DNA from 2 places in the Cellulomonas taurus genome. Region 2 is predicted to be linked to the other one. Evidence: predicted binding sites of a transcription regulator. Region 2 holds the regulator's gene; the other holds the start of a gene.
What was found. The regulator LexA, encoded in region 2, represses DNA repair genes until DNA is damaged. The targets are predictions, from matches to a motif close to TCGAACANNTGTTCGA.

Region 1: a site for LexA is predicted at 1,912-1,927, ahead of HGK68_RS07390 (Rv2578c family radical SAM protein). Genes of this name have one in related genera too.

The regions. Positions count from the first base shown of each region.
Region 1 covers NZ_CP051884.1:1,591,978-1,596,388, forward strand. The annotation lists gene hisS (histidine--tRNA ligase) at 1-1,258, shown strand, start outside; gene HGK68_RS07385 (TspO/MBR family protein) at 1,311-1,823, opposite strand; gene HGK68_RS07390 (Rv2578c family radical SAM protein) at 1,936-3,003, shown strand; gene aspS (aspartate--tRNA ligase) at 3,085-4,411, shown strand, end outside.
Region 2 covers NZ_CP051884.1:2,139,166-2,143,576, forward strand. The annotation lists gene nrdR (transcriptional regulator NrdR) at 1-83, opposite strand, end outside; gene HGK68_RS09930 (LysM peptidoglycan-binding domain-containing protein) at 559-981, opposite strand; gene lexA (transcriptional repressor LexA) at 1,265-1,981, shown strand; gene HGK68_RS09940 (3-oxoacyl-ACP synthase III family protein) at 2,047-3,048, shown strand; gene HGK68_RS09945 (MBL fold metallo-hydrolase) at 3,048-3,887, shown strand; gene HGK68_RS09950 (F390 synthetase-related protein) at 3,884-4,411, shown strand, end outside.

The sequences.
Region 1 (4,411 bases), 550 kb from region 2:
CGAACTGCACGGCTTCGCCGGGATCGAGACCCGGGCGGTCGAGCCGCTGGACCAGCTGCTGCGCAAGGGGGAGACCTCCAAGGAGGTGTACGTGCTGCGCCGCCTCCAGGAGGAGGGTGAATCCGGGAAGGACGCCGGGCTCGGACTGCACTTCGACCTGACCGTGCCGTTCGCGCGGTATGTCCTGGAGAACGCCGGTCACCTGGCCTTCCCGTTCCAGCGCTACCAGATCCAGAAGGTGTGGCGCGGTGAGCGGCCTCAGGACGGCCGGTTCCGCGAGTTCGTCCAGGCCGACATCGACGTGGTGGGTGCGGGGGAGCTGCCGTATCACTACGAGGTCGACCTGCCGCTGGTGATGGCCGAGGCGCTGGGTGCGCTGCGGGCGATCGGCGTGCCCGAGGTGCGGATCCTGGTGAACAACCGCCGGGTGGCGGAGGGGTTCTACCGCGGCATCGGGCTGGACGACGTCGAGGCGGTGCTGCGCAGCATCGACAAGCTGGACAAGATCGGTGCCGAGAAGGTGGCGGCGCTGCTGGTCGCCGAGGCCGGTGCCACCGACACCCAGGCCCGGGCCTGCCTCGACCTGGCGGCGATCTCCGGATCGGACGCGACCGTGATCGACCGGGTGCGGGACCTCGCGTCGACGCACGGGGTGGACTCCGCGCTGATGGAGCAGGGCCTGGCCGAGCTGGGTCAGCTGATCGAGGCGGCGGCGGTGCGCGCACCGGGCGTCGTCGTGGCCGATCTCAAGATCGCCCGCGGTCTGGACTACTACACCGGGTCGGTCTACGAGACGGTGCTGGTCGGGCACGAGCAGCTCGGCTCGATCTGTTCCGGTGGGCGGTACGACACCCTCGCCTCCGACGGGTCGACCACTTACCCGGGTGTCGGCCTGTCGATCGGTGTCTCGCGGCTGGTCTCCCGGCTGATCTCCGGCGGTCTGGTGCGGGCGACCCGGGCCGTCCCGGCCGCCGTGCTGGTCGCGGTGATCAACGAGGAGACCCGCCCGGCGTCGGACGCGGTGGCGGCCCAGCTCCGGCTGCGCGGCATCCCGGTCGAGGTGGCGCCGACGGCGGCGAAGTTCGGCAAGCAGATCAAGCACGCCGACCGGCGCGGCATCCCGTTCGTCTGGTTCCCCGGCGAGGACGGCGACCAGGTCAAGGACATCCGGTCGGGTGAACAGGTCGAGGCGCAGGCCACCAGCTGGCAGCCGTCGGCGGACGACTGGTGGCCGCGGGTGGTGCCCGCGCAGGCATGACCACACGAAGGGCCGCCTCCGGATGCCGGCGGCCCTTCGTCGCTGGATGACCTCAGTTCAGTGCGGCGACGGCGGCGTTCAGCGTCGTGGCGTAGAGCGCCCAGGCGAGGTACGGCCCGAGCAGCCAGGCCGCGAGCCGGTGCACCCGGTGGAAGGCCACGATCGTGGCGACCAGGGCGACCTCCAGCAGGAGGATGATCACCAGCCCGCCGCCGAGGATCTCCGCGCCGAAGAACACCGGCGTCCAGGCGGCGTTCAGCGCGAGTTGGACCCCGTACAGGATCAGCGGCAGCCGGGCCGAGCGGGTGTCGACGTCGCGCCAGACCAGCCAGGCGGCGACGGCCATCATGATGTAGAGCACCGTCCACACCGGGCCGAACAGCGCGTTGGGCGGGATCCAGTCCGGCTTGGCGGCATCGGCGTACCAGCCGTCGACGCCGGAGGTGGAGGCGATCGACCCGCCCGCGGCGACCAGGGCGTTGATCACCAGCAGGGCGGCCAGCACCGGCCAGGTGCGACGGCGGCGTTCGACGGGGAGCGGTTGGTCAGCGGTGGCGGTGGTCATGTCCCCACGGTCGGTCCGGGGATGTGCTCCGGCAACTCGACCGGGCGCCTTGTCCCGACCTGCCAGGAATCGGCGCTTGTCAGGTCAGTCGAACGCGTGTTCGAATAGCTCCATGCGATGGGACGGACAGAAGGTCGAGGCGGCGCAGCCGGAGATGCTGCCGGGCCTCGCGCTGACCGGGCACCAGCGGTCGGTGCGCACCCCGGAGTTCACCGGCGTGACCTTCCACGAGGTGCACGCCAAGTCGGCCCTGAACAAGGTCCACGACACCAGTGCGGTGCCGTTCCGGTGGACGGTGAACCCGATGCGGGGCTGCCTGCACGCCTGCGCCTACTGCTTCGCCCGACCCACCCACGAGTACCTGGGCCTGGACGCGGGCCAGGACTTCGAGACCCAGATCGTGGTGAAGACCAACGTGGTCGAGGTGCTCACCGCCGAACTGCGCCGTCGGTCCTGGCGGCACGAGCTGGTCGCCCTCGGCACCAACACCGATCCCTACCAGCGGGCCGAGGGCCGCTACGCGCTGATGCCCGGGATCATCACCGCCCTGGCGGAGTCCGGTACACCGCTGTCGGTCCTGACGAAGGGCACGCTGCTGCGCCGGGACCTGCCCCTGCTCACCCGGGCGGCCGAGCAGGTGCCGGTGAGCCTGGCGGTGTCCCTGGCGATCGGGGACGAGGACCTGCAACAGGCGATGGAGCCCGGCACTCCGACCCCTCGGGCGCGGCTCGGGCTGATCCGCGCCGCACGGGACGCCGGACTGGAGTGCGGGGTGCTGATCGCGCCGATCATGCCCTGGCTCACCGACGGCACCGCCCATCTGGACGGGTTGTTCGGCGACCTGAAGGAGGCGGGCGCGAGTTGGGTGACCACGATCCCGCTGCACCTGCGTGGCCCGGTCCGTCCGCTGATGCTGCGCTGGCTCGCCGAACACCGGCCCGCGCTGGTCGCCAAGTACCGGCGCCTGTACGGCAACGGCGCCTACGTGCCGGAGGAGTACCGGCGCTGGTTGCACGACCGGGTGCGCCCGCTGCGGGAACGGCACGGGCTCGCGCACCCGCCGGAGGGGACCACCGCCTTCGGGCGCTGGCGACGAGGCGCGATCGCCCAGGCGTCACCCGCCCAGGCGTCGACACCGGAGGCCGCGCTGCCGGGGGTGATGCAGGCCGCGCTGTTCTGAGCAGGAACGCCGCGCGTCGGCGATAGACTCGCCCGGGTCGCCGTCATGGCGGCCATCACCCCCCACCCGAGAGGATCCCCCGTGCTGCGCACCCACACCGCCGGCTCGTTGCGGGCCGAGCACATCGGCTCCACCGTCACCCTGACCGGGTGGGTGGATCGCCGCCGGGATCACGGTGGGGTGGCCTTCGTGGATCTGCGGGATGCCTCCGGCATCGCCCAGGTGGTCATCCGGGACGAGGCGGTGGCCCACGGTCTGCGTGCCGAGTACGTGCTGCAGGTGACCGGTGAGGTCGGTCGCCGTCCGGAGGGCAACGCGAACAGCGCGCTGGCCACCGGCGAGGTCGAGCTCGTCGCCACCGAGGTCGTGGTGCTGAACGAGGCAGCGCCGCTGCCGTTCCAGGTGTCGACCGCCCTGGACGAGCCGGTGGGCGAGGAGGCGCGCCTGCGCTACCGCTACCTCGACCTGCGTCGGCCCGCCCCCGCCCACGCGATCCGGCTGCGCTCCAAGGCCAGCCAGGCGGCGCGCCGGGTGCTGGACGCCCACGACTTCGTGGAGATCGAGACCCCGACCCTGACCCGGTCCACTCCGGAGGGCGCCCGCGACTTCGTGGTGCCCGCCCGTCTGGCGCCGGGCAGCTGGTACGCCCTGCCCCAGTCGCCGCAGCTGTTCAAGCAGCTGCTCATGGTCGGTGGCATGGAGCGCTACTACCAGCTGGCCCGCTGCTACCGCGACGAGGACTTCCGCGCCGACCGTCAGCCGGAGTTCACCCAGCTCGACGTCGAGATGTCATTCGTCGACCAGGAGGACGTGATCGCGCTCGGCGAGCAGCTGCTGGTCGCGCTCTGGGACCTGATCGACTACCGCATCCCGACCCCGATCGCCCGGATGACCTACGCCGAGGCGATGGAGAAGTACGGCACCGACAAGCCCGACCTGCGCTTCGGCCTGGAGCTGGTCGAGCTGACCGACTTCTTCGCCGACACCCCGTTCCGCGTGTTCCAGGCGCCCTACGTCGGCGCGGTGGTCCAGCCCGGTGGCGCCGCCACCCCGCGCCGCGGGTTCGACGCCTGGCAGGAGTGGGCGAAGCAGCGCGGTGCCAAGGGCCTGGCCTACGTGACCGTCGGTGAGGACGGCACGCTCGGCGGCCCGGTCGCCAAGAACATCTCCGAGGCCGAGCGCGGGGGCCTGGTGGCCGCGGTCGGCGCGCAGCCCGGTGACGCGGTGTTCTTCGCCGCGGGCAAGGCCACCGAGGCGCGCGCGCTGCTCGGCGCCGCCCGGCTGGAGATCGGCAAGCGCGGCGGGCTGATCGACGAGTCCGCCTGGTCCTTCGTGTGGGTGGTCGACGCGCCGCTGTTCAAGCCCACCGGCGAGGACGACGACGTGGCGGTGGGCGAGGGCGCGTGGA
Region 2 (4,411 bases):
CGCCGACGAATCGACAGACCGTCGTCCGAGGTCCGGGAGTCGACCACCCGAGAGTCCGGGTGCCGGCAGAACGGACAGTGCATGCGTGCCTCCTCCTCGCGCCACCCACCCGGTTCACCGATGGGCGGGGGTCACTGTACCGGGCGGAGACCGGCACAGGACGCCGCCTGCCCTACCGGCGCGCGGCGGTGGCGAGGCATTTCCGGGTCGACGCCCTCCGGACAGACGACGAGGGTGGCCGCGTGTTCTCGCGGCCACCCTCGGTGGGACGCCCCCGTCCCGTCACGCCGTGGCGACTCGCCTCGCCTCAGCGTTGTAGATCACGCGCGGCGACACTGTCACCAGTGCCGAAATCGCGTCCCTCGGGGCGAGCCCCCCAGCCAGCCGTCGAGGTGGCACCACAGTAGAGCGCGCTCCCCGAATTACGCAAGCAGCGACTTTCGTAATCTCACCGTGACCCCGGATGAACCGCTCCGACGCCTGTCAGGCGTCAGCGGTCGGGCATCCAGGGCAGGGCGTCGGGGGTCGAGTCAGGGGCAGGACGTCGCGGGTCGGGCGTCAGACGTCGGCCGGGAGCAGGAGCACCTGCCCGGCGAGCAGCGAGGTGTCGGCCAGGTCGTTCAGCCGCTGCAGCTGGAGCACGACGTCGCGGACGTCCTCCCCCGGCTGGGCCACTCCCTGCGCGATGCTCCACATGGTGTCGCCGGTCTGCACGGCGTAGGTCTGCACCTCGACCGCCTGCTGGGGCGACTCGGCCACCGCACGGCCGCCCATCACCCCGGCGACCGCCAGCAGCAGACCGAGGGCGACCACCACCACCCGACCGCGCCGGGTCAGGCGCAGCCGGCCGTCCGGAGCGGACTGCGACGCGACGGGCCGGGGCCGCGGGTGCGCGGTGGATGCGACGGGTGCGGTGACCCGGGTGCGTCGCACGGGGGCGACCTGGCCGATGATCCGCGGCTGCGCTGCGATGGTGCTCATAGCCACCACTTCCCTCCTGCCACCCTGGCTGGGTGACCGTCCGTCCGGTCGAGTCGAACAGGTGTTCGTCGAACGCTTGTACGAAGACTGCCACGATCCGGCGGGAAATGTCGAGACACGATCGAACACATGTTTGATCCGGCGCGTCCCGACCCCTAGGCTCGGGGCACTGGGAACACCCGATCACGAGGCACTGACACGCCCGCCGATCGCCCGCTCACCAGGGCGGTCGTCCGGCACGGCGGCCCGGGACCGGCAGTGGGCACGAAGGACGGAGAGGCGCATGGCACCGAAGGCGACCGAGGACGAGGCCGAGATCGGTCTCGGCGACGGCCTGACCCCGCGGCAGCGGCTGGTGCTGGACACCGTGCGCGCCTCGGTGGAGAGCCGTGGGTACCCGCCGAGCATGCGCGAGATCGGCGACGCCGTCGGCCTGACCAGCCCGTCCAGCGTCAAGCACCAGCTGACCGCCCTGGAGCGCAAGGGCTACCTGCGCCGCGACCCGAACCGACCCCGGGCGATCGAGGTCGTCCAGCCGGACGACTCCCGGCCGGTCGGAGCGCTGCCCGGCGCGCTCACCAGCCTGATCGGCGACGAGGACACCGCTGCCCGGGAGGGTGCACCCGCCGCCGCCTACGTGCCGGTGGTGGGACGGATCGCCGCCGGCGGCCCGATCCTGGCCGAGCAGCTGGTGGAGGACGTGTTCCCGCTCCCCCGGCAGCTGGTGGGCGAGGGCGAGCTCTTCCTGCTCAAGGTGGTCGGCGACTCGATGGTGGACGCCGCGATCTGCGACGGCGACTGGGTGGTCGTCCGCCGCCAGCCGGTCGCGGAGAACGGTCAGATCGTCGCCGCCATGCTGGACGGCGAGGCCACGGTGAAGACCCTCAAGCGCACCGACGGGCACGTCTGGCTGCTGCCGCAGAACCCGGCCTACTCGCCGATCGACGGCGACCAGGCGCAGGTCCTCGGCCGCGTGGTGTCCGTGCTGCGCAGCCTGTAGGCCACACCGTCCGATTAGGGGATACCGGAGCATCAGGGCGTCCGGGACTGGCACGCTTCACCCTTGTGACCACTGCACCTGCACCCGTCAGCATCCTCGGCACCGGCTCCGTGCTGCCGCGGCGCGAGGTGACCTCGCTGAGTCTGGACCAGCGGTTCGGGCGTGAGCCCGGGACGTCCGAGCGGCGTTCCGGGGTCCGGGTCCGGTACTGGGCCGACGGGGCCGACCCGGCGGAGACCAGTTCCGGGCTGGCGACGGCCGCGCTGGTCCGCGCGCTGGACGCCGCGGCGCTGACTGTCGACGACCTGGACGCGGTGATCGTCAGCGCGGTGGCACCGCAGCAGCCGATGCCCACCACCGCGGTGCTGGTGCTGGCCCAGCTGGGCGCGACCGGCGGCCGGTGCGAGGCCTTCGACCTGAACGCCTCCTGCGTCGGGTTCCTCACCGGCCTGGACCTGGCCACCACCGGGATCACAGCGGGACGCTGGCGGCGGGTCGCGGTCGTCGCGAGCGAGCTGGCATCGCCCGCCCTCAATCACGAGGACCCCGAGTCCTCCGCGCTGTTCGGCGACGGTGCCGCGGCGGCGGTGCTCGGCCCACCCGTCGGCGACTCGGCGGTGCTGGCCCGGCATTCCGCCGTCTGGCCGGAGGCGTGGCAGGCGTGCCGGATCGAGTCCGGCGGCACCCGGTACAACACGATGCGACCCTCCCCCGACCCCGGTGACCAGTTCTTCCGGATGGACGGTCCGGCGTTGCTGCGGGCGGTGGCCCGGGCGATGCCGTCCTTCGTCCGGGAACTGGACCGCCGCCTGGGCGGTGTGCGGCCGGACGTGGTGATCCCACATCAGGCGAGCGCTGTCGGGCTGCGCTACCTGCGGGAGCGGTCGGGGATCAGCGCCGACCGGGTGGTGGACATCCTGGCCGATCACGGGAACCAGGTCTCCGCCTCGATCCCGACCGCGCTCGACCACGCCGTGCGGTCCGGGCAGCTGCGCCGAGGCGACACCGCGCTGTTGCTCGGCACCGGGGCGGGCCTGAGCCTGTCGGCTGCCGTGGTGCGCTACTGATGGCGCGGGTGGAGCTGCTCACCGCGGGCTGGACCGAGCATCCCGGAGCGGTGGCCCGGCGCGGCGCCGGATGGGCGCCGGTGCGGTTCCCGGCACTGGTCGCGCTGATCGAGCACCCCCGGGGCCGGGTGCTGTTCGACACCGGGTACGCGCCCCGCGTGCCCCGGCTGCTGCGGCGCGGGATCGACCGGGTCTACGGCACGCTGCTGCCGGTGCACCTCGACCCGGCGCAGTCGGTGCCGGCGCAGCTGCACGCCCGCGGCCTGGACGCCGCGGACATCGACTGGGTGGTGCTGTCCCATCTGCACGCCGACCACGTGGGCGGACTGCTCGACTTCCCGACGGCGCGGGTGGTGGCCGATCCGGGAGCAGTGGCGCAGGCCCAGGCGTTGCGCGGACTGGGACGGTTGCGGCGTGGGGTGGTCGGTGGCCTGCTGCCGCCCGACCTGCTCCGGCGGGTGGTGGACCCGGCGACCCTGCCGGTAGGGAGCACCGACGACTGGGCGCCGCTCGGCCCCGCCCACGATCTGCTCGGCGACGGGGAACTGCAGGTGCTGCCGTTGCCCGGACATGCGCCGGGACACCTCGGGCTCGCGGTGCGTACGCATGTCCCCGCGCACCCCGAGCTCCTGCTGATCGGGGATGCCGGGTGGCACGCCCGCGCCGTCAGCCACGGTGAGCTGCCCCACCCGGTGACCCGGATCGCCACCGAGGATCCGACCGGATACCGGGCGACACTCGCACAGCTGGGCGACCTCGCCCGACGCCGCCCGGGCCTGATCGTGCTGCCCTCGCACGATCAGGCGGCGATCGACACCGCGCGCGGGCTGCTGGCATGAGTCGGGCGCGGGTGCTCGCGCACTACCTGCGCGCCCGTCGCCGCCGGTTCGCCGACCGCGAGGCGGTGGAACGCTGGCAGCGGCGCCGCCTGCGCCGGGTGCTCCGGCTGGCACCCTCCCGGTACGCCTTCTACCGCGAGTGGGGCGGTCGGCCGCTGACCGAGCTGCCGGTGGTGGACAAGGCCGAGGTGCTGGCGCACTTCGCCGAGCTGAACCGGCGGGGCCTGGACCTGGAGACCTGCCTGGCGGCGGCGCGGGCCGCCGAGCGTGGGCGGGACTTCGGGACCGAGCTGGCGGGCCTGAGCGTGGGGCTGTCCTCCGGCACGTCGGGTCGGCAGACCGCCTTCCTCACCTCGGCGGCCGAACGCGACCGCTGGGCCGGTGAGGTGCTGGCGAGGGCGCTGCCGGACGGCCTGCTCGCCGGTGCCAGGATCACGCTGGTGCTGCGCGCGGGCGGCCCGCTGTACGCGGCGGTGACCGGGGGCAGGATCAGCTTCCGCTTCGTCGACCTCGCGCTGCCATTG